DNA from 2 places in the Kluyvera sp. NPDC087067 genome. Region 1 is predicted to be linked to the other one. Evidence: predicted binding sites of a transcription regulator. Region 1 holds the regulator's gene; the other holds the start of a gene.
The links. The regulator PhoB, encoded in region 1, activates phosphate uptake and scavenging genes when phosphate is short. The targets are predictions, from matches to a motif close to CTGTCATAAAACTGNCNNAT.
Positions count from the first base shown of each region.

Region 2: pstS (phosphate ABC transporter substrate-binding protein PstS) is a predicted target of PhoB. The motif match lies at 5,095-5,114, and genes of this name have one in related genera.

Region 1 covers NZ_JBIUZS010000004.1:118,904-131,584, forward strand. The annotation lists gene ACIPDS_RS12145 (YaiI/YqxD family protein) at 131-583, shown strand; gene aroL (shikimate kinase AroL) at 855-1,379, shown strand; gene ACIPDS_RS12155 (AroM family protein) at 1,661-2,338, shown strand; gene ppnP (pyrimidine/purine nucleoside phosphorylase) at 2,416-2,700, shown strand; gene rdgC (recombination-associated protein RdgC) at 2,741-3,652, opposite strand; gene mak (fructokinase) at 3,740-4,642, shown strand; gene sbcC (exonuclease subunit SbcC) at 4,840-7,980, opposite strand; gene sbcD (exonuclease subunit SbcD) at 7,977-9,179, opposite strand; gene phoB (phosphate response regulator transcription factor PhoB) at 9,371-10,060, shown strand; gene phoR (phosphate regulon sensor histidine kinase PhoR) at 10,082-11,377, shown strand; gene brnQ (branched-chain amino acid transporter carrier protein BrnQ) at 11,789-12,681, shown strand, end outside.
Region 2 covers NZ_JBIUZS010000005.1:365,794-378,474, forward strand. The annotation lists gene yieH (6-phosphogluconate phosphatase) at 1-245, shown strand, start outside; gene phoU (phosphate signaling complex protein PhoU) at 426-1,151, opposite strand; gene pstB (phosphate ABC transporter ATP-binding protein PstB) at 1,165-1,938, opposite strand; gene pstA (phosphate ABC transporter permease PstA) at 2,047-2,937, opposite strand; gene pstC (phosphate ABC transporter permease PstC) at 2,934-3,896, opposite strand; gene pstS (phosphate ABC transporter substrate-binding protein PstS) at 3,968-5,008, opposite strand; gene ACIPDS_RS15520 (fimbrial protein) at 5,242-6,318, opposite strand; gene ACIPDS_RS15525 (fimbria/pilus outer membrane usher protein) at 6,328-8,865, opposite strand; gene ACIPDS_RS15530 (fimbrial chaperone) at 8,887-9,573, opposite strand; gene ACIPDS_RS15535 (chaperone-usher fimbrial major subunit) at 9,667-10,236, opposite strand; gene glmS (glutamine--fructose-6-phosphate transaminase (isomerizing)) at 10,921-12,681, opposite strand, start outside.

The DNA.
Region 1 (12,681 bases):
ATACACGCAAATTCATCCAATTTGCAGCGCGGGAACCATTGCGGGGAGACTCGGGCGCGCACTTTATTACGCCATTGCGGCGGCTTACCGTATAATCTCGCTTAACGTTCCCGTGTAAAAGGAAGTCTTGATGACGATTTGGGTGGATGCGGATGCGTGTCCGAATGTGATTAAAGAGGTGCTTTACCGCGCCGCAGACCGTACGCAAACTGAGTTGGTGCTGGTGGCTAACCAGTATCTGCGCGTGCCGCCATCGCGCTATATTCGATCCATGGTCGTGCCGCAGGGCTTCGACGTGGCGGATAATGAAATTGTCCGTCTGTGCCAGCCGGGTGATTTGGTGGTGACTGCCGATATTCCGCTGGCCGCGGAGGTGCTGGAAAAGGGCGGTGCGGCTCTGAACCCGCGTGGCGAACGCTACAGCCATGCGACAATCCGCGAGCGTTTAACCTTGCGCGATTTTATGGACACCATGCGCGCAAGCGGCATTCAAACCGGTGGCCCCAGTGCACTTTCTCAGCGTGACCGCCAGCAGTTTGCCGCCGAACTCGATAAATGGTTGCTGGCCGTGAAGCGCGGTTGACAGGATTTCTGATACCAGAATGTGCTACCTTTGCCGCATTAACTGGCTTGTCAAAGCAAGATAATTTCATGTACTGTTAGCGCTACGCCATGTGGCATCTTTTTTTTACGCTTATGTTGAGCTCTTTATCCGCCTGAATGGGCGATAAATAACGTAACGCGTTCTTCTTGTAATCTTAGGTTTACACTTACTTGTGTACTAGTTTGGTGATATGATCCACGCTTCAAATGCTCGTCCCGCACATTCGCATCATCAGGGGGAATTCCAGGTAATGACACAGCCTATTTTTCTTATCGGAGCCAGAGGCTGCGGAAAAACAACAATAGGCCAAGCGCTGACCCATGCCTGCCATTTCCGCTTTGTGGATACCGACCTCGCTCTGCAGCAGCAATCCGGTATGAGCGTCGCGGAAATTGTGGCCGCAGAAGGCTGGCCGGGATTCCGTGCCCGTGAAACGCAAACCTTGAAATCCGTTACGCAGCCGGGAACGGTGGTCGCCACCGGTGGGGGAATTATACTTGCGGCGGAAAATCGTGCGTTTATGCGACAAAATGGCATTGTCGTTTATCTTGATGCCCCGGTAGCGATATTAGCCCGTCGACTGGAAGCCTTTCCAGAGGCTGAACAGCGGCCTACGCTTACCGGCAAGCCAATCAGCGAAGAAGTGGCTGAAGTTCTGGCCCAGCGTGACGCGCTGTACCGTGAAACCGCCCATTATATTGTTGACGCCTCGGCAACACCTGACCAGGTGGTCACGCTTATCCTTAACGCCCTTTCCCTGGTGACCGCAAGCTAACAAAGACCTGCTTTTTTCGTCTTCAATCTCGCTTATCCTTCCGCTTTGCCTGCCGAAATAGCCATAAATTATTCGTGGCTATTTCGGGCGTAAATCACATTTATTACTTATTATTAATGTTATAGAAAAGTTAAAATCAATCTATATCAGGAGAGTACTGGAAATTACTGGAATCTTTACATTCAGGCTAAAGAATGTACTGCTACGCTTTTGAGCGGTATTTTTCATCCATCCAGGTGGCTATGTGTGAAGTGAACAATGCAAGGTAGAAGGTAGATAACATGAGTGCAACGATGGCGATTCTAACGATTGGGGTTGTACCCGTCAGTGAAGTATTGCCGCTTTTAACCGAGCACATCAGGGAAGATCAAATTACCCATATGACCTTGTTGGGGAAAATGAGTCGTGCGGAAGTGATGGAGGAGTATGCGCCAGATCCCGGTGAAGAGCGCTTGTTAGTCCTGTTAAACGATAACCAGTTTGTTGAAGTTTCTCGTCTGAAGGTCGAGAAAAGCCTACAGGCGGTGATCGAAATTCTCGATAATCAGTCCTATGACGTCATTCTTTTACTCAATACTTTCAAACTGCGCGGCATGGTGGCGCGTAATGCCATGCTTTTAGAGCCTCAGCGAATTATTCCGCCGCTGGTGGCCTCAATCGTTGAAGGGCACCAGGTGGGAGTGCTGGTTCCGGTTGAAGCGATTTTAAGTGCGCAGCAGGAAAAATGGCAGATGCTGCCAAGCTCACCCTACTACGCGTTAGCAAACCCTATCCGTGACAGCGATGAACATCTGATTTCCGCGGGCAATTCATTAGTGGAGCGAGGGGCAGACGTACTGGTGCTGGACTCGCTTGGCTATGACCAGCGCCACCGGGATCTGCTACAAAAGGCGCTGGATGTTCCGGTTCTCTTATCGAATGTGCTAGTCGCCAGACTGGCCGCAGAATTATTATGTTAACCGTATGATTTTGCGTGACAGGCTTCTGTTCGCAACCCTATATTGGTTTTTTACGACAAGACAATAAGGGCCGGTTTATGCTTCAGAGCAACGATTATTTTGAAGGAAAAGTGAAATCCATCGGTTTCACCAGCAGCAGCACGGGTCGTGCTAGCGTCGGTGTGATGTTAGAAGGCGAATACACTTTCAGTACCGCACAGCCAGAAGAAATGACCGTCATTAGCGGTGCGCTGAATGTGCTGTTGCCGGGGGAAATTGAATGGAAAGTTTATAACGCCGGAGATGTGTTCAACGTGCCGGGCCACAGCGAGTTTAATCTTGAGGTCGCCGAGCCAACGTCTTATCTGTGCCGCTATCTGTAATGGATTCCCTTCCTGTTGCGACAGGAAGGGAAATGCAGGTTTAGCGCTGGGCTTCGCCGCCCAATCCTTCGACCAGACTTTTAATCAATGCCGCCAGCTCGCCGGTCATTAAAATAAAGTCCGCGTCAAAACGCTGGGCATAATCATCACGGTCAATATCTTCATTCTGGTCGCGCAGCTCGTCGCAGAATTTCAGGCGCTTGATCGAACCGTCATCACACATCACAAACTGAATACGCTGCTGCCAGTCAAGCGCAAGCTTAGTCACCAGCTTGCCCGCTTCAATGTGCACCGCAATCTCATCGCACACCAGATCCTGTTTCTTCGCGCGGATCACGCCACCATCCTCAAGAATGGCTTTGAGTTCGGCTTCGTCAAGCAGCTGGAAACTTTGCGCCGCCGTACCGGAGCGAACCCATTCGGTCAGCGTCAGCTCAATCGGATTTTCCATCGTCAGCGGTACGACCGGCAACGAACCGAGGCTTTTACGCAGCAGCGCGAGCGTATCTTCCGCTTTTTTGGCGCTGGCACAGTCGACCATAATCAGATCGTTAACGGTGTCGATCCACATCATGGTTTGGCTAAAGCGGCTGAACGCGCGCGGCAGTAGGGAATGCAGCACTTCATCCTTCAGCGAGTCTTTTTCTGTTTTTTTCAGCTTACGTCCCTGATCGGCTTCCAGCTTCTGGATCTTTGCTTCCAGAGCTTGTTTAATCACCGGGGACGGAAGGATCTTCTCTTCTTTGCGGGCGCAGACGATTATCTGACCATTCACTTCATGCGTCAGTGCATCGCTGTGTGAACCCATCGGCGGTACCCAGCCGGTTTTTGCCATATCCTGGCTGCCGCATGGGGTAAAGGTCATCTCAGCGAGCTGTTTTTCCATCTCTGCTGCGCGCAGGGAAACGTCGCGGCTAAGACGGTAAACCATTAAATTTTTGAACCACAGCATGATAATTTCCACGGTGTTATCGTTAAATCAGCGGGCAATGATAACGAATTGTCTCTGACCTTGCATTGATTTAAACAGGAGCAATGAATGCGAATTGGAATCGATTTAGGTGGCACAAAAACAGAAGTGATTGCGCTCAGCAATGCCGGTGAGGAGCTTTTTCGCCACCGCCTGCCAACCCCGCGTGATTACCAGCAAACGATTGAAAATATTGCCCATCTTGTCTCTCTGGCTGAAAAAGCGACCGGGGAAACGGGCACGGTGGGGATAGGCATTCCGGGGTCGATTTCGCCCTATACCGGGGTGGTCAAGAATGCCAATTCGACCTGGCTTAACGGCCAACCGTTTGATAAAGATTTGAGCCGTCGCCTGGGGCGCGAAGTGCGTTTAGCCAACGATGCCAACTGCATGGCGGTTTCCGAGGCGGTGGACGGCGCGGCGGCGGGCGCACAAACCGTATTCGCGGTGATCATCGGCACCGGCTGTGGCGCAGGTGTCGCCATCAACGGTCGGGTGCATACCGGCGGGAACGGTACGGCAGGCGAGTGGGGCCATAATCCGCTGCCGTGGATGAACGACGACGAACTGCGTTATCGGGCAGAAGTGCCGTGTTACTGCGGAAAGCAGGGGTGTCTTGAAACCTTTATTTCCGGCACGGGCTTTGCCACCGATTATCGCCGTCTTAGCGGCAATACGTTGACTGGCGTTGAAATTATGCGGCGCATCGACGAAGGTGACGCGCAGGCGAAGCTGGCGTTTAGCCACTACGAACAGCGACTGGCTAAAGCGCTGGCGCATGTTATCAATATTCTTGACCCGGATGTGATTGTGCTGGCCGGCGGCATGAGTAACGTTGAGCGGTTGTATGAAACGGTGCCGCCATTGGTGAAACCGTGGGTATTCGGCGGCGAATGTGAGACGCCGATTCGCAAAGCGCGGCATGGTGATTCCAGCGGCGTGCGCGGGGCGGCGTGGTTGTGGCCTGCGTGATCCCGGGGTCGGTGTAACCATCTCGCCCGGGCTACCGACTGGTGTAGGCCGGATAAGGATAGCCGCCATCCGGCAATGTGCGCGGTTATGCCTGATGGCGCGTAGCTTATCAGGCCTACATGTTGTCAATGCCCACAGTATCTACATTTACGTATGCAATTGTAGCCCGGCCAAGCGCAGCGCCGCCGGGAAGACACCTAGTCGACGGCAAACACCTTATCCAACCGGCTATACCCAAGCCCATTGATTTTCTTCACTTTAATTTGCACCTGAATCCGTTCTTTCATCGCTTCAACGTGGCTAATGACGCCAATGATCTTGCCGCTGGCATTCAGCGCATCCAGCGCGTCGAGCGCCGTGTCCAGCGTCTCACTGTCGAGCGTGCCGAAACCTTCATCGAGGAAGAGTGAATCAATACGGGTTTTATGACTCACCAGATCCGACAGCGCCAGCGCAAGGGCCAGGCTGACCAGGAAGCTTTCGCCGCCCGATAGCGTGCGGGTATCGCGCACCGCATCCGCCTGCCACGTATCCACCACTTCCAGCTCCAGCGCATCGCTGGCTTTGCGCTGGAGCAGATAGCGACCGTGCAGGCGGCTAAGCTGCTCATTCGCCAGCCACACCAGATTATCCAGGGTTAAGCCTTGCGCGAACTTACGGAATTTATCCCCTTCTTTAGAGCCAATCAGCGCGTTGAGATGCGCCCAGTCTTCAAGCGTGGCCTGAGCATGCTCAATCTCCACTAGTAACGACTGCTGCTGCTGGCGATTATCGTTATCCTGCTTCAACTGCTGGCGCAATTCCCCCTGACGCTCGCTGTTTTCACGCAACTGGCGGGCTAATGTTTGCAGCTGTTGTTGTACCTCTTCAAGCGTGAGCTCAGCGGGCAAACCCTGCGGACGCTGGCTAAGATGGCGCTCGAGCGCTTCTCGCACCTGGGCGGTAAGCGCCTGACGTTGCTGATGCTGAGTCTCGAGCGATTGCTTAAGCTGTTCCAGCCGTTGACGCTCATTACCATCGAGCAGGGCGGCAAGAAACGCCTCCCGGCTGCTAAAGTGAGAATCGGCGAGCGCCTGATCGAAGGCCTGCTCGGCCTGCTGTAGGCGCGCATTTTCCTGCGTTTTCTGCTGTTGCAGCGTCTGCCGCTGGCTTTCCAGCGCGATGCAGTCGTTGTGGACTTGCTGCCAGCCGTCAAGATTTGCCTGGCTACCGTCATCGGGTATCTGCGCCGCAGGCAGTGTCTCAAGTAGCGGCTGAATCTGTGCCAATTGTTGCTGAATATCCAGGTTTTGCTTTTGCTGCTGCTGCAAGCGTTGGATCTCCGCTTCGCGGGCGGCAAGCCAGGCCGATTCTTCACCGCTGGCAGGCGGCGTCATGCCGAACGCCGACAGCGTTTGTGCCAATGCTTCGCTACGCTGCGTCAATTCATCGTTTAACTGTTTCTTCTGTGCCTGAAGCTCGCGGATCTGCCCCTCAATCGCTAGCCGCTGGCTGTGCTGATAGCGTTGCTGTTCGGCCTCTTCCTGCGCGCTTAACCAGCCGCTGATATCGTCCGAAGGCGTCAGCGTTATCGCCAGAAGGCGCGTGGTTTCAAGCCATTGTGATGTAAGTACTTGCTCCTGCTGAGAAAGTGATGCTTGCTCATCATTGTCTTTGAACTGTTGTTTTTGCAGCGCTTCAAGCTGCGCGCGCAGCGTTGCACCGTCCTCCGCCAGACGAGTGACCTCTTTTTCCAGCACCTCGCGGCGAGCTTTATTGGCGTCGGGGGCCAGCGCCTGATACTCCGCCAGCGCCGGATGCTGGGTAGAGCCGCAAAGCGGACAAGGCGCACCCGGCTGTAAACGCGCACGTTCGGCTTCCAGACGGACAATGGTCGCTTCCAGCTCACAAATCGCCTTTACGTCGCTCAACTGCTGCTTTTTATCTTTATATATCTGACGCAGCTGAGTGAGTTCCTGATTCAGTTTGTCCAGTTGCTGCTGACGCACAAGCCCGGCCTCGACAAGCTGCTGGCGGCGAGCTTGTAAGGGCATAAACTGCGGATACAGACGGCTAAGCTGCTGACGCAATGGACGCGTGGCGGCATGTTGGGCAACCTGCTCGGCCAGCTCATCCTGGGTCAACGTTAAGGTAGACGCGGGCAATTGCGCTAACTGTTTTTCCCGTTCGCGCAGCCGCAGCTCATGGTTTTGTAGCTGCGTGCGCTCGCGAGCCTGCTGGGCGAAAGCGCTGCGCCAACCGGTCAGCTCGCCTTGCCAGCGCTGGATACTTTCATGCTCGTGTAACCATTGCAGAAGTGCATTATGCGTTTGCTTTAACGTTGTGCTCTGACGCTCGGCGGTATAACGGATCCGGTCGCGGAGTCGGCTGGCATCATGTAAGCGAGTATTCACTTGCTCGATGAGCTGGTCGGTTTTGGCGACGGTGGCAGCCTGCTCTTGCATGTTTGTCCAGCGTGGACGCAGCGCCTCGGCGGGTTGAGCGCGCTGTAGGGCGGTGAGCTGAGGCTGCGCTGCAATAAGTGACTGTTCTGTTTCTGCCAGCGCCTGCTGATTTTTTTTGGCATCCACAGTCAACTCAGCCTGGCGCGCCAGCCAATGCTGATATTGTGTGGCGATAGTCTGCTGATGTTGCTGCTGTTTTTCTTCGCTAGTAAGTGCCTGCAAACTTTGATGCAGCGTTTGCTGCTGCTCTTCGCTTAATAGCACCATACCGCTGGCCTGAGCCTGGAGTTTGTCTAATTCCCCGCGCGCTTGCTTATGCTTTTCAAACACCCGGGCTGAGATCTGACCATAAATTTCGGTGCCGGTGAGCTCTTCGAGCAGTTCGGCGCGCTCTTTCGGTTTGGCATTCAGGAAAGCGGCGAACTGACCCTGCGAAAGCAGCATGGAGCGGGTGAAGCGACCGTAGTCCAGGCCGCTCAGGGAGGCCGTCATCTCCAGCTTATCTTTTACTTTATCGGCCAGAATCTGCCCATCCGCACAACGCGCTAGCTCTACGCGCGGCGCCTGGAGATTCCCGTCCGGCTGATTACGGGCGCGGTTCTGGCTCCAGAAGGCGCGGTAGGCCACGCCCTGAACTTCAAATTCAACTTCTGCCAGGCATTCAGCGGTATCGCGGGTCATCAGATCGTTTTGCGACTGTGACACCGTATTAAGCCGCGGCGTCTCGTGATACAACGCCAGACAGATAGCGTCGAGTAAGGTGGTTTTCCCCGCGCCCGTGGGGCCGGTGATGGCAAACAGGCCGTTACTGACGAACGGTTCCTGAGTGAAATCGATTTTCCACTCGCCTTTAAGCGAGTTGAGGTTTTTCAGGCGCAGACTGAGAATTTTCATGGCTGTTCCTCCTCGCCAGAATCATTTAGCGTTTGGACAAACAGCATGTGCAGCCGCTGTTGTTGCTCTTCCTCAAGGGTTTCCAGCGCCAGTCGGCGGTGGAAAACTTCTTCGACGCTCAGCTCGCTCAGGGTTTCGCGCTCCTGACTTGCCAGAATACGCTGCCGCTGTTCACGGCTGCGGCGCACCAGCAGCACCTCCACCGGCAGGTCATCGGTGAGCGTCTGGATTTTGCGCTGAATGTCGTGAAGATATTCATCGCTGGCGATCTCGATATCAATCCAGGTGGCCGGTTCGGCTTGTGCGTTACGCCATTCGGCTAACTGCGCGCTAATGCTGTCAAAATCACCTTTGATCACCGCCAACGGCTGCGTCACCGGGACGGTAAGCGGCGTGACCTCAGCCAGTTTTCCGCCTTCGAAAGTGACCAGATTGACGCTTTTGCTTTTGCCGGTTTCATCAAAACTCAGACACAGAGGCGACCCGCTGTAACGAATGTGCTCGCTGCCGCCAATTTTCTGTGACCGATGGATATGACCCAGCGCGATGTAGTCCGCCGGCGGGAAGTTTTGTGCCGGAAACGCATCCAGTGTGCCAATATAAATGTCGCGTACCGCATCGCTTTTGCTGGCGCCGACGGTGGTCAGGTGACCGCTGGCGATAATCGGCAGCGGACGATCCTCGCGCAGTTCGCAGGCCTGCTGATATTGCTGCTGATAATACTCGGTAATGCTTTCCAGCACCTGGCGCTGTTTTTCCTGAGCGGAGAGTCCCGCCTGGCTGGTAATAATGTCGCGCGGTCGCAAGAACGGCACCGGGCAAAATACGGCGCCGGGCGTGCCGTCGCGCAGATTTAAAATAAAGGGCGCATGACCGGCGCTGGCAATGACCGTGGTATTAAGGAACGACAGGATATCCCGGGATTCATTCAGCGTGGCGACGGAATCATGGTTGCCCGCGAGCACCACCAGATGGCAGCCCGTTTGCTGGAGATCGACCACAAATCGGTTGTACAGCTCACGCGCGTAGCTCGGTGGCGAGCCGGTGTCGAAGATATCACCGGCGACAATAATGGCGTCAACTTGCTCAGATTTTGCGGTGTCGAGCAGCCATTGCAGGAACGCGTGATGCTCAGCGGCGCGGCTTTTGCTGTAAAAGTTCTGGCCAAGGTGCCAGTCCGATGTGTGGATAATGCGCATAGCGGTTCCGGGAAAAGTGACGTAAAGTTGATTATAAACATTCACCTACAGAGATTTCGATGAATGTTTATACCGTGTGTCATAAACGGTGAAGGGCTATCATCTCACGGTCATGTTTATCATAAAACTGTCATAAATCTGACGCATAATGACGGCGTATATAATACTGATGTCTAAAAACAGGGCAAATAATGGCAAGACGTATTCTGGTCGTTGAAGATGAAGCACCTATCCGTGAAATGGTGTGTTTCGTTCTGGAGCAAAACGGTTTTCAGCCGGTGGAAGCGGAAGATTACGACAGCGCTGTCAACAAACTCAATGAACCCTGGCCCGACTTAATTCTGCTCGACTGGATGTTACCGGGCGGTTCTGGGCTGCAATTTATCAAGCATATCAAACGTGAAGCGCTAACCCGAGATATTCCCGTGGTGATGTTGACGGCACGTGGTGAAGAAGAAGATCGCGTACGTGGGCTGGAGACGGGGGCCGATGATTACATCACTAAGCCGTTCTCACCGAAAGAGCTGGTGGCGCGCATAAAAGCCGTCATGCGGCGGATTTCCCCGATGGCGGTGGAAGAGGTGATTGAGATGCAGGGGCTGAGCCTTGACCCGACTTCTCATCGCGTCATGACCGGCGAAAACCCGCTGGACATGGGGCCTACGGAATTTAAACTGCTGCATTTCTTTATGACGCACCCGGAACGTGTCTACAGCCGCGAACAGCTGCTAAACCACGTCTGGGGAACTAACGTTTATGTTGAAGACAGAACCGTTGATGTGCATATTCGTCGCCTGCGCAAGGCGCTTGAACACAGTGGTCATGACCGCATGGTGCAAACTGTTCGCGGCACGGGTTATCGTTTTTCCACCCGTTTCTAATTGTTGACAGGAGTGTGACCCGTGCTGGAACGGCTGTCATGGAAAAGGCTGGTTCTGGAGCTGCTGCTGTGCTGCTTCCCGGCCGTGGTACTAGGACTGGTATTCGGTTATCTGCCGTGGTTTTTACTGGCGGCGGTGACCGGGCTGCTCATCTGGCATTTCTGGAATTTACTGCGCCTTTCCTGGTGGCTGTGGGTTGATAGAAGCATGACCCCGCCGCCGGGGCGCGGTAGCTGGGAACCGCTGCTGTACGGACTTAACCAGATGCAGCTGCGTAATAAGAAACGTCGCCGTGAGCTGGGTAATCTTATCAAGCGTTTTCGCAGCGGCGCAGAATCCTTACCGGATGCGGTGGTGCTGACCACTGAGGAAGGGGCGATTTTCTGGTGTAATGGCCTGGCCCAGCAGTTGTTGGGGCTTCGCTGGCCCGATGATAGCGGGCAAAATATTCTTAACCTGCTGCGTTACCCTGAATTTACGCAACATCTTAAAAAGCGTGAATTCCATAAGCCGCTGCACCTGGTGCTGAATAGCGGACGCCATCTGGAAATTCGCATTATGCCTTATACCGACCGCCAGCTGCTGATGGTCGCCCGGGACGTGACCCAGATGCACCAGCTTGAGGGCGCACGGCGTAACTTCTTTGCTAACGTCAGCCACGAGCTGCGTACGCCGCTGACGGTGCTGCAAGGCTATCTTGAGATGATGCAGGAGCAGCCGCTGGAAGGCTCGGTACGTGAGAAAGCGTTGCACACCATGCGTGAGCAAACTCAGCGGATGGAAGGGCTGGTCAGGCAGTTGCTAACGTTGTCGAAAATTGAGGCATCACCCGTGCTGGCGCTCAATGAGAAAATTGATGTGCCGATGATGCTGCGGGTAGTTGAACGCGAAGCGCAGACCTTAAGCCATCGTCAGCATCAGTTCCATTTCGATATTGATGAGTCGCTAAAGGTGCTGGGCAATGAGGAGCAATTGCGCAGCGCCATGTCGAATCTGGTGTATAACGCCGTTAATCATACGCCAGAAGGTACGGTTATCACCGTACGCTGGCAGCATGCGCCGCACGGCGCGCTGTTTAGCGTGTCTGATAATGGGCCGGGAATTTCGCCTGAGCATCTGCCGAGGTTGACCGAGCGTTTCTATCGCGTTGATAAGGCGCGTTCGCGACAAACCGGCGGCAGCGGATTAGGGCTTGCGATAGTGAAACATGCGGTTAACCATCATGATAGTCGGTTGGATATCACCAGTGAGCTGGGTAAAGGTTCCTGCTTTAGCTTCCTGCTCCCGGAACGTTTAATTGCCAAAAACGACGGCTGATTCGGTGCTTGTCAGCTTAACTTTCCACAGACCAGCCTCGGCTGGTCTGTTTGCTTTGCAGTCAATGAAATGTCGGTTGATTAACGAACGTCTGGTTGTTTTTTGTTCGCATGATTAGCCAGATGTTTTTCTTAAATCCAGTTGAAAAGTCTGCTTGTAAATTCACTATCAATATAATCATCTGGTTTTACGATCCCGTGTTGCTTTAAAACGTTATAAGCGTTTAAATTGCCCACCAGACAGTCACGAACAGACTGTTAATTCGCGGTAAATCAAAAAACTATTCTTCTTTACATCGCGAAGGGAGCATATCCCGCTAAGTTTGTCGTTGGTTTCCTCTGCATCATTCCACAGGCGCTGGCGCGATAAATTTTCGTTTTACAACACCACATCCACAGGCTGTAGTTACATATGACCCATCAATTGAAATCGCGTGACATCATCGCTCTGGGCTTTATGACCTTTGCGCTGTTTGTTGGCGCAGGCAACATCATTTTCCCTCCTATGGTTGGCTTGCAGGCAGGCCCCCACGTCTGGACCGCGGCGATTGGCTTTCTGATTACCGCCGTTGGCCTTCCGGTGCTCACCGTTATCGCGCTGGCGAAAGTGGGCGGCGGCGTCGACAGCCTCAGCACGCCAATTGGTAAAGTGGCAGGCGTTTTGCTGGCGACCGTGTGTTACCTCGCCGTGGGCCCGCTGTTTGCGACACCGCGTACCGCGACCGTCTCCTTTGAAATTGGTATTGCGCCGTTGACCGGTAGCGGCGAACTGCCGCTGTTTATCTATAGCGTTATCTATTTTGCACTGGTGATTCTGGTCTCGCTCTACCCTGGCAAACTGCTCGATACTGTCGGTAACTTCCTGGCACCGCTGAAAATTCTGGCACTGATTGTTCTGTCTGTTGCCGCCGTTGTGTGGCCAGCCGGCCCTATCAGCAACGCGATGGAAGCTTATGAAACCGCGGCGTTTTCAAACGGTTTTGTGAACGGCTATCTGACTATGGATACGCTGGGCGCGATGGTCTTCGGTATTGTTATCGTTAACGCTGCGCGTTCCCGTGGTGTGACCGAAGCACGTCTGCTGACCCGTTATACCATCTGGGCTGGCCTGATGGCGGGCGTTGGCCTGACGCTGCTGTATCTGGCGCTGTTCCGTCTGGGTTCTGATAGCGCGACGCTTGTTGACCAAAACGCCAACGGCGCGGCCATTCTGCATGCCTACGTTCAGCACACCTTCGGCGGTGCGGGTAGCTTCATGCTGGCAGCGCTTATCTTCATCGCCTGTCTGGTGACCGCGGTTGGCCT
Region 2 (12,681 bases), on a different contig from region 1:
GGAAGCCCGATCCGGCGTTGATGTTCCACGCGGCAAAAGCGATGAATGTTAACGTGGAGAACTGCATTCTGGTCGACGATTCAAGCGCGGGCGCGCAGTCAGGGATTGATGCGGGGATGGAGGTGTTCTATTTTTGCGCCGATCCGCACAACAAACCTATCGATCACCCGAAGGTGACGACGTTTACCGATTTGGCACAGCTGCCTGCGCTGTGGAAAGCGCGTGGATGGGATATCGTCGGTTAACGATCAACAATCGGGTAGCGCAGCGCCGCCGGGAATTTCGCGAGGGTTAGCATCGAGCCGTTCCCGGGGTCGCAATTCGCTCGCCCGGGCTACCATCCGGCAATGTGCCCGGGTGTGCACAATAGCTACCCGTGGGTGTAGGCCGGATAAGGCGAAGCCGCCATCCGGCAATCTGCACCGTTACTCCTTCGGCGCTTTCCCCGCCAGCAGCTTATCCAGCTCATCGCTATTCACGTGGCGGAAATCCTGCCCCTTCACGAAATAGAAGATAAATTCACAGATATTCTGGCAGCGGTCACCGATACGCTCGATAGAACGGGCGCAGAACAGCGCGGTCAACACGCTTGGGATCGTGCGCGGGTCTTCCATCATATAGGTCATGAGCTGACGCACGATGCCCTCATACTCCTGGTCAACTTTCTTGTCTTCGCGGTAGATTCGCACCGCTTCGTCGAGATCCATACGGGCAAACGCATCCAGCACGTCGTGCAGCATCTGCACGGTGTGGCGGCCGAGCGATTCCAGGCTCACCAGCAGCGGCTGATGCTGATGAGAGAATTTCTCCAGCGCCGTGCTACAGATTTTGTCAGCAACGTCGCCAATACGTTCCAGCTCCGCGATAGTTTTGATAATCGCCATCACCAGACGCAGGTCGCTCGCCGTCGGCTGACGTTTAGCGATGATGCGCACACAGGCTTCATCAATCGCGACTTCCATCATGTTGACGTGTTTATCGCCTTCAATGACGCGTTTTGCCAGCTCGCTATCCTGGTTGTGCATCGCGGTAATCGCATCAGAAAGCTGCTGCTCTACCATGCCGCCCATGGTCATCACCTGGGTACGGATACTTTCCAGTTCTGCGTTGAACTGGCCGGAAATATGTTTATTAAGATTGAGGTTGTCCATGGTTAACTCCAAATCAACCGTAACGGCCAGTGATGTAATCTTCGGTTTGTTTTTTCGCGGGCTTGGTGAACAGATCGTCCGTGTTGCTGAACTCAATCAGCTCGCCCAGGTACATAAACGCCGTGTGGTCGGAGCAACGTGCCGCCTGCTGCATGTTGTGGGTCACGATAACGACGGTGTAATCCTCTTTGAGCTCGGTGATGAGCTCTTCAATGCGTCCGGTAGAGATAGGATCCAGCGCGGAACACGGCTCATCCAGCAGCAGAACTTCCGGGCGGATCGCAATCCCGCGCGCAATGCACAGACGCTGCTGCTGACCACCAGACAGAGAGTATCCGCTCTGGTGCAGCTTATCCTTGGTTTCATTCCATAATGCGGCTTTGGTCAACGCCCACTGAACGCGCTCATCCATATCGGTGCGGGAGAGCTTTTCAAACAGACGCACGCCAAAGGCGATGTTGTCATAAATCGACATCGGGAACGGCGTCGGCTTCTGGAACACCATCCCCACTTTAGCGCGCAGCAGCGCGATATCCTGGGTATTGGTCAGGATATTGTCGCCATCCAGCAGAATTTCACCTTCTGCGCGCTGCTCCGGGTACAGTTCAAACATTTTGTTGAAGGTACGCAGCAGCGTCGATTTACCGCAGCCTGACGGGCCGATAAACGCGGTGACCTGGTTTTTGGCGATATCCAGGTTGATGTTCTTCAGGGCATGGAATTTGCCGTAGTAGAAGTTCAGATCGCGTACTGAAATCTTACCCGGAGTTGTGTTCACCATACTCATCTCAATCTCTTCCTCATCATGCCTGATGGCGCGCAGCTTTCAGGCCTACTATATGTCAACCGTAGGCCGGATAAGGCGTTCACGCCGCCATCCGGCAAGGTATTAAACTTAACCGTGTTTCTTCTTCGCGAAAACGACGCGCGCCAGAATGTTCAGCAGCAGTACGCACAGCGTGATAATCAGCACCCCGGCCCAGGCCAGCTGCTGCCACTCGGCAAACGGGCTCATGGCAAATTTAAATATGGTGACCGGCAAGTTAGCAATAGGCTGCATCATGTCGGTGCTCCAGAACTGGTTGGAGAGCGCGGTAAACAGCAGCGGCGCGGTTTCACCGGCAATACGCGCAATAGCCAGCAGGATCCCGGTCATAATCCCGGAGATAGAGGCTTTTAGCGTAATCGCTGAGATCATCCGCCACTTCGGTGTACCCAGCGCGTACGCCGCTTCACGCAGGCTATCCGGCACCAGTTTCAGCATGTTCTCAGTGGTACGAATGACGATCGGCACCTGTAACAGCGCCAGCGCAATCACGCCCGCCCAGCCGGAGAAGTGCTGCATCTGCGCCACCACGATGGTGTAGACGAACAGACCCACGACGATAGACGGCGCGGAGAGCAGGATGTCGTTAATAAAGCGGATGACTTCAGCCAACCAGGATTTACGTCCGTATTCGGCCAGATAAATGCCCGCCAGAATGCCCAGCGGCGTTCCGATAACGGTCGACCACAGGATCAGCAGGCCGCTGCCTGCCAGGGCGTTTGCCAGACCGCCGCCCGCCGTGTTCGGTGGTGGCGTCATTTCGGTAAACAGCGCCAGCGACATTCCGTCGATACCGCGGGTAATGGTGGCCATTAAGATCCACACCAGCCAGAACAGGCCGAAGATCATTGTCGCCATCGACAGCGTCAGCGCGATGCGGTTCTTCATGCGACGACGCGCCTGCATTTTGCGGCGAGACTCCGCCAGCGCTGCGGTGTTTTGCATTTCCAGCGTCGTCATGAGCGTGCCCCTTCATTTTTTGCCAGGCGCATAATCATAAGCTTCGATGCCGCCAGAACGATAAAGGTAATCGCGAACAGGATCAGACCCAGTTCCATCAGCGCAGCAACATGCAGGCCCGATTCCGCTTCAGCAAATTCATTCGCCAGCGCGGAGGTAATACTGTTGCCCGGCATATACAGCGAGGCGCTATCAAGCTGGTAGGTGTTACCGATAATAAAGGTCACCGCCATGGTTTCACCCAGCGCGCGACCAAGCCCCAGCATCACGCCGCCAATCACCCCGTTTTTGGTAAACGGCAGGACGATACGCCAGATAACTTCCCAGGTGGTGCAGCCGATGCCGTAGGCCGACTCTTTCATCATCACCGGAGTCTGTTCAAAAACGTCACGCATAACGGCAGAAATGTACGGGATGATCATGATGGCGAGGATAACCCCTGCCGCCAGAATACCGATACCAAACGCCGGGCCGGAGAACAGTGCGCCGACAAACGGAACGTTAGAGAGAATATTGCCCACCGGCTCCTGGAAATAGGTCGCAAACAGCGGCGCAAAGATAAACAGGCCCCACATGCCGTAAACAATACTGGGGATAGCCGCCAGCAGTTCAATCGCAATGCCTAGCGGGCGTTTAAGCCAGTTAGGAGCCAGTTCAGTCAGGAAGAGTGCGATACCGAAGCTCACCGGAACGGCGATCAGCAACGCGATAACGGAGGTCACAATGGTGCCGTAAATCGGGACTAATGCACCATAGATGTCATTCGGCGCATCCCACTCTTTGGTCCACAGGAAGGCGAAGCCAAACTTCTCCATGCTGGGCCAGGAAGAGATGATAAGAGAGACGATAATCCCGCCCAACATCAATAGCACAATCAGCGCAGCCAGTCTGACCAGCGCGCTGAATATCATGTCACCCTTTTTACCCGGTGGGTTAAAAGCAGGCTTGGTTGCAGCCATAAATTACTCTTTCTATTTAAAATCTGCGACGACGTTTACAGATGCCCGGCGTCACCGCCGGGCGACCGTAATCAGTACAGCGCTTTACCGCTGCTATCTTTTACGTTGGTTTTCCATGCAGCACGAACCTGCTCAACCACGCTGTCTGGCAAGCTAGCATAGTCGAGGTCATTCGCCTGTTTGCCACCGTTTTTGTAAGCCCAATCAAAGAACTTCAGTACTTCAGCGCCTTGCTCAGGTTTCTTCTGATCTTTGTGGACCAGAATGAAGGTGGTGGAGGTAATTGGCCATGCGCCCTCACCTTTCTGGTTGGTCAGGTCCTGAGCGAAGGATTTGCTCCAGTCAGCGCCTTTTGCGGCGTTGGCGAAGTTTTCTTCCGTCGGGCTAACCGCTTTGCCATCGGCAGAAATCAGTTTGGTGTAAGCCAGGTTGTTCTGCTTCGCATAAGCGTATTCAACGTAGCCAATGGAGCCCGGCAGACGCTGTACGAAAGCGGCGATACCATCGTTGCCTTTACCGCCCAGACCGGTCGGCCAGTTAACGGTAGAACCGGCACCGATTTTAGATTTCCACTCGTCGTTCACTTTCGCCAGATAGCTGGTGAAAACGAAGGAAGTACCGGAACCATCAGCACGGCGCACCACGGCGATGTTCTGCGAAGGCAGCTTAATGCCCGGGTTCAGTTTGGTGATGGCTTCATCATCCCACTTCTTAATTTTGCCGAGGTAGATATCACCCAGCGTTTTACCGTCCAGCACCAGCTCACCTGATTTCAGGCCTGGGATGTTAACGGCTAGTACCACACCGCCAATGACGGTTGGGAACTGGAACAGGCCTTCCTGAGCCAGTTTTTCGTCAGACAGTGGTGCATCAGATGCGCCGAAATCAACGGTATTTGCAGTGATTTGTTTTACGCCGCCGGAGGAACCGATACCCTGATAGTTAACTTTATTACCGGTTTCTTTGTTGTAGGTATCTGCCCATTTGGCATACACCGGCGCAGGGAAGGTTGCACCGGCACCCGTCAGGCTTGCGGCTGCATTTGCGGCGAAAGCGCTCATCGATAAGGTCGCGGCGACAACAGTTGCGACAGTGGTACGCATAACTTTCATAATGTCTCCTGCAAGAATTCGTAAAGTGTTGTTTTGTGTTTACGAGGAGCAAAGTAGGACAATCAGGTGACAGTTATATGTAATGTTTATGACAGTTTAATGACAAGGGATAGCAAGAATCTAATCAATTGAAAAATAGAGATATTTTCACAGGAGGAATAGCGGCTTTTTAGGCCGCGTCAGCATGGAAAGGCACAAATATGACAGCGGCTGTCATAAACAGCCGCGAAAGATCAGTTGGTAAATTCGATAATTAAGGTCGCATCAGCGGTAAATTCCTCGCCCGCCGCGGGTCTCTTGCCTGTCATGCTGGCCGGCGTGGAGTAAAACGTCACGCTACCATCGGTCGCGCCTAATCGGCTAATCGCGCTCATATCCGCCGGTAACATTCCCCCGTCAACGCGGATCTGGCTGCCATTTTTGTCATAAATTTTTATGCCCACATCCGGGTTGGTGGTCGCAATCATGGAAGCATCCGGGCTTCTGTCGACGGCCACCATTGAGGCCTGAACAAACTCGGAATCTCTGACATCGGTCATCCCTAAGCAGGACACTTTGACGACGGTTTTGACTTTTTTGCCTGGCACCACTGCGCCGGGCGTAGTGGAGAAATCGCCAGCATTCATTTTTCCCAGGTCAACATCAATGGTTTGCCCAGGCGTCATTTCGCAATTCTGAGGCGCAATCAGGCTTCCCATAATGGTAACTTTTGAGACCGGCGTAGTACGGGGATAGTAGTTATTAATCCCCGCGTATATCCATGCGACTTCTGTACGCGGAATCGAGGTTATGCCAGTGACGGAATGACGTAGGTTAAACGATATTTTTGCCGAACGACCGGAGTCCAGATAAATCTGGCGTCCATCATTTCTTGGACCACAAGAATGTTGTGGATCGGTAACTTTATTTGATAAATGATCAAAAGGCAGGTTTGCGTAATCATTATTAATGATAAAGACCTTCACCCCAATAGAAAGATATTCATTGAGAATATAATACTGCTGATCATCAATGACGCGATCCTCCACAAGGCCGGGAGCGGGATCGCCAATATAGAAAATCTCATAAAAAGCGCCGTCATCATTATGCTCCGGGTCGCAGTGACAGCGGACAGGATAAGACGAAAGCGTAGTAGTTAGCGCGTCCTTAACGGTATATCCCGCCAGGTTGTTGGCCGCGGAAACATTGACGGTTCCGAATGATAAATTAAGCACATTGGTTTCACCATCGGCATTATGACAAATACCATCATCCGCAAAACTGGACCAACTAAAAAATAATAACAGTAAGATTGGGAGTATTTTAAACATAGCTATTCCTTAGCGACAGATTGCATCCAGCTGAATCAAACTCGCATCATGGGGTTTATCGGATAGATGATAAGTGGCGACACAGTTTTGTTTGGCAGACTCACCCCAGCTTAGAGACAGCTCGCCCTGCTCGGGCATTCCTGAGAGATAAAGCTCGCCATTGTCACCCACAATGCCCGTCACGGTGCCCGACTCCAGTTCCGCTTTTGCCATTGAACCAAAGGCGGCAGGCTGGCCATTTGCCAGATGTATATTAAACAGAATGCGGTAGCCGATACGCGTCGCAAACTCGGCCTTAACGACAGCACCGCGAGTGGGAACAAGATTGATAACCGTGTTATCTAATTCAATATTCGCTTTGGAAAAATAGTTGCCGTCGATGGCGATCCGGTTTTCATCATAAGGACTGAGTTGCGTTTTTACGGTGTATCCCCGCCAATCGGTCGCGACACCCGTGGCGTTTTCGATAGACAATCCATCAGCGCCGGGGGCTTTCACCAGAGCGACCGTTTCGCCTAGCTCCTGGGAGAAGGTCACGCCATCGCCATGAACCAGAATTCCCCCTCTGGCACCATAATCTAAACGTTGCGAATCACGACTCCAGGAATAGCTGCCATTTACCGCCCCGTAGGTACCCGAGTAAGTGGCCCCCATATTGCCGCTGTAGCTATCTTCTGGCGTGCTCAACCACGACTCTTGCACGTTCCATGAAAGATTATTATCTTCCAGCATCGTACCGCTTAAACCCGCCTGCATGGTGCTTTCGTTATGGTTATTCTGCGTTAATGAATAACTGGCATAACTATTTTCCATTGCGCCAGAAAGTGGGATAGAGACCGACAGCATAAAAATCTGCTCATTCCCTTCATTATTATCGTTACCTGACTGGGCATCGTTCGAATAACGCGTCGTTGAATCCAGATAGTTCCACGACAGGCTCCACGATATTTGTCGCCATCGATTGCTGTAGCCAAGCTGTATGAGTCGGTCGACAGCATCCGTTTTCCAGTATTCCTGACGGCTGAGCGTCAAATAAATATTTCCCCAATCGCGGCCAAAATATTGCGTCCACGTCCCTTCCAGCCGACTCCGCTGATTACCGGTAATCCAGAAATTCTGGTCATCCGCTTGCCGGGAAGCCCATTCGTTCAGGGTATAATAGCCTTCGGTGGAATAACGATAACCGACCAGACGGAAGTTCGTATTTGTCTCATCAAAACGTTTGGAGTAAAGAAAGCGGTAAGATTGTCCGTCCTCATTTTCACCACTATCAAATTGCGAGTGGGCATGAGTTATATCGACGGAAACCGCGCCCAAAGCGCCCATGTCCTTTCCCACGCCCAGCGCCGCAGAAGTATAATCTTCAGCAAGCTGCATCCCCCCATACAGGGTCACTCCGCCCGAAAAGCCATGCATGATCTGCGCCTGAATCACATTCGGGGTATAGCCGTTTGCATCACGAATTTCGCCAGCGCTAATGTCGAAATCGGTTTGTCCTTCGCGTTTAAGGATCGCAAGCGATGCATAAGGTTGGGTAAAACGTTGTTCGCTACCGTCTTCTTCTTTTATTGTCACATTCAGGTCGCCACCGGCGCTGGTGGTGTTGAGATCGGTAATTTCAAATGCCCCCTGGGGCACCGCAGACTGGTAAATCACATAACCATTTTGCTTGATAATAACGGTGGCATTACTTTTCGCGATCCCGCGAACGGTTGGAGCAAAACCATTTTGACTCGACGGCAGCATCTCATTATCGGTGTATAACCGCACGCCACGAACCTGAGTACTATCAAAGAGATCGCTGGCAGTCCACGTATCCCCCACCATTATCTGGCTGCGTAGGACAGCAATATCACGCTGAACATAACTATTAATAGTATGATATTCAGTCTGGCCATCCAGTGAGCTTAACGTACTGTAGTTCCGCAAACGCCATGCGCCGATATTCACGCCATTACGCAGGTTTAAAAAGTAGGTGTCGTCATTGCCATCTTCATAGTTCGATTTGACGGTGTGGGAACCTGAAAAATCATAATTCACCATCATTGCATTGATGCCTTCATCCCAGCGGGAGGGGCTAATGTAATCATAGGCCGCGACATTAAGATAAATTTGGGGAATGGAAATATTTAACGCTAATTTATTCGCATCAAGCTGCCAGCTTGAACCTTCAATAAGGGTGGAAGGGTTAATACATGAGGTATTGTTAATGCTATTGAGTGATTTAATTGCATCAACCTTTACACCATAAGAAGCCAAAACATTTTTGACCGCGACAAAACAAGGATGCAATTCAGCATCCGGCGTATCCTGTTCAAACACGATATCTTGCCGCTCAAACATTTTTCCGTTGATAATAACATCAACTTTATAGGTTCCCGCAGGTAGCGCGTTGGATCGATTGAACTGACGAATGTCAATATTTTCAACCGGGTGATCAAGTTCCAGAAGTCTGGGATTAAAAAGGCTGTCGCTCGCCAGAACCGGAAAAGCTCCCCCCAAACATGCGCCTGATAGCAGCATAATACAGAGACGCGATGTTTTCATACAGATATCCTTATCAGGCGATCAAAGCGCTTGTTTAATCGGTTCGCTAATCGCACCGTAATCATTAATATAACGCCAAACCAATTCGTGCCCTGCCGCTCCTTTAGGTATTGGCAACGTTAATGTTTCAAACGGCTTAATCATATTAAGTGGAATATCTTTGCCACCCATAGAGACGTCCATTATGTTAACGTGGATAGGCGTAGGGTTTTCCATCACTAAGGTATTACCTTGCAACTGCCATTTTATTTGTTTGTAGGCCTGCTCCGGTACAATCTTAATCGAGGACGGACGCCAGAACAGTTTGATACGCGTTTTTATCGCAATCTCAAGCGTACCTGCTCCATCACTAGCGCCAGATGGGGGAATGTTTTTAACATTCAACCAAAAAACAGACTCACGGTCTTTCGGCAACTCCCCCGTCGTTTTGACAATACGCAATATCTTTTCCTGGCCCGCTTCAATTCGTGAAACAGGCGGAATGACCGTAAACGGCGACTTAGTTTTATCTTCCTTACTAAATGGGTCAACCCAGGATTGAATCAGGTAAGGAAGTTGCGTCTCTTTATTGTAGATAGAAATCGTGGTATCAGGTTTATCACTCGCATAAATAACACGCGTTCCACCGACCACAATTCCAGAAACAGCCATCGGGGTATAGATACCCAAGACAATAAGAAAACAAACCTTGAGTAAACGTACAAACATACAATTATCTCAGAATGATTAAAATGACGCCCATCGTTATCTCCCGGAAAATTGATAATGATGAACGTCATTAATTAAGGTAAAAGGTCTTATTTATTTCTGGTATTCAACGGTGAACTGCGAGTCAGCATTGGCGGTACCTGGCGTTACGGCTGCTGCTGTTGCAATATAGCGAGCCATAAACTTCATGGAGACCTCACCGGCAGTAATATCACTGTAAGCAGAATCTTTATACAGCTCTACCTGAGAGTTATCGCTGCGGTTATAAATACGAATCGCAACGCCTGTTGCCGTTGCTGCATCACCAGCACCGGTGTAGTCACCAGGCGTAGCGGCGGTTGCAGGATCACCAATCGCTAAATCGCCATTGCTACCGGCGGCTTCTTTACCATCAAAACGTACGGCGGCTTTGGTATAAGTTGCCGGACAATTGATCAAATCAATCTGGAATGCAGTCGGTGCAGCAGTGCTACCCACACCACTGAATGCTGTTTTATTCACTTTACCCAGATTGACGTTCTGATCTTGAGTATCGGCCGTCACTTCACAGGCACTGTCAATAATTTCTCCACGAAAATGCACGGTACTGTCTTCTGCTAAAGCCTGACCGGCAACGAGGCACGAGGTCAATGCCAAAGCAATGGTCGTGAATTTTCCTTTCATTATAGACTCCATTCATATCAATAAATAATATTTTAATATTTACACATTAGTAATCCTGTATGCGAAATTGCATACATTCAATAATATGTAATAAGAGAACACGCTCTAATTAAAGCCAGCGGGATAATACAGGAAGGAAAGGTTTGGTTACAAGAAATAAAATTTAATTCTCAAATCCAATAAATAATTGCAAGGTTAATTTTTTAAATTTAAAAAAATTAATTCGCAAGGGAGTCATTTGCTCTCTATACTAATACAATTAACATTAAAGATAAAAATATAAGCTATTTTTCGGAATAAATTTACCCGAAGACTAATATAACAAACACGCAATAAATTAACGCTGGGGTCACGTTCGGCAGTAATTTAATCCATTCCACCTGATTTTTCAGAACATACAGAGAACAATTCAATCAATTAATATAACAAAAAACACCAGATACGTATAAATAAATACAAATACATATATCAATAACATTCAAAACCAAAGAAAATATAAACCAGAGTGATATTTATAAACCATCTGGTGCAAACATCAATGTTCGCGGGCTTACATTTAAATAATAAATACATTTCCAATATGAAATTGAGAGCGTTTATATATTATAGATTTAAAAAGCCGCCGCAGCGGGCAAAACGATAAGGGGCCGCCATCTGGCAGCCCCTGATTATTGATAAGATAACCTATTCAACGGTTACCGATTTCGCCAGGTTACGCGGTTGGTCGACGTCCGTGCCTTTAATCAACGCCACGTGATAGGACAGCAACTGCAAGGGAACCGTGTAGAAGATAGGCGCAATCACCTCCTCTACATGCGGCATCTCAATAATGTGCATATTGTCGCTGTTGGTGAAGGCGGCGTCTCTGTCTGCAAACACATACAGCTCACCGCCGCGCGCACGAACTTCTTCAATGTTGGATTTCAGCTTTTCCAACAGCTCATTGTTCGGTGCCACCACAATCACCGGCATATCGGCATCAATCAGTGCCAGCGGGCCGTGCTTTAGCTCACCCGCAGCGTACGCTTCAGCATGGATGTAGGAGATCTCCTTGAGCTTCAGCGCCCCTTCCAGAGCAATCGGATACTGATCGCCACGCCCGAGGAACAGCGCATGATGCTTGTCGGAGAAATCTTCCGCCAGCGCCTCAATACGTTTGTCCTCAGACAGCACCTGTTCGATGCGATTTGGCAGCGCCTGAAGCGCATGCACGATCTCCTGCTCAACCGCGATATCAGCACCTTTGAGCCGCGCCATTTTTGCCACCAGCAGCAGTAAGACGGTCAGCTGAGTGGTAAAGGCTTTGGTTGAGGCAACGCCGATTTCCGCGCCTGCTTTGGTCATAATCGCCAGGTCAGATTCACGTACCAGCGATGAACCGGCCACATTACATACCGCCAGCGAGCCGAGATAGCCCAACTCTTTCGCCAGACGTAAGCCCGCCAGGGTATCTGCCGTTTCGCCAGACTGGGAAAGGGTAATGACCAGACTGTTAGGGCGCACTGCGGATTTGCGATAACGGAATTCCGAGGCAATCTCAACATCACACGGCATTCCGGCCAGCGACTCAAACCAATAGCGCGCGACCATGCCCGAGTTATAAGACGTCCCACAGGCGATAATCTGGATATGCTCAACTTTCGCCAGCAACGCATCGGCCTGCGGCCCCAGCTCGCTTAAATCCACCTCACCGTGGTTGATACGTCCGGTTAAGGTGTTCTTAATCGCATTTGGCTGCTCGTAGATCTCTTTTTGCATATAGTGGCGATAGATACCTTTATCGCCCGCGTCATATTGCAGGTTCGATTCGATCTCCTGACGCTTCACCTCCGCACCGGTCTTATCGAAGATCTCCACCGTACGGCGAGTGATTTCCGCGATATCGCCCTCTTCAAGGAAGATAAAGCGACGAGTGACCGGCAGCAGCGCCAGCTGGTCGGAGGCGATAAAGTTTTCGCCCATGCCCAGGCCGATAACCAGCGGGCTACCGGAGCGGGCAGCCAGCAAGGTGCTCGGGTCACGAGAGTCCATAATCACCGTGCCGTACGCACCGCGTAACTGCGGGATAGCACGTAGTACGGCTTCGCGGAGCGTGCCGCCTTGTTCCAGTTCCCAGTGCACGAGGTGAGCAATCACTTCGGTATCGGTGGCTGAAACAAAGACATAGCCACGCGCCTGGAGCATTTCGCGCAGCGGTTCGTGGTTTTCAATGATGCCGTTGTGCACGACCGCAATGTAGTCACTAACATGCGGATGCGCATTGGTTTCCGAAGGTTCACCGTGGGTTGCCCAACGGGTGTGGGCAATACCGGTGCCGCCAGACAGCGGGTGTTCAGCCGCCGCCTGTGACAGCATCTGGACTTTGCCGAGGCGACGCAGGCGAGTCATATGACCTTGTGCATCCACGACTGCCAGGCCCGCAGAATCATAACCACGGTATTCCAG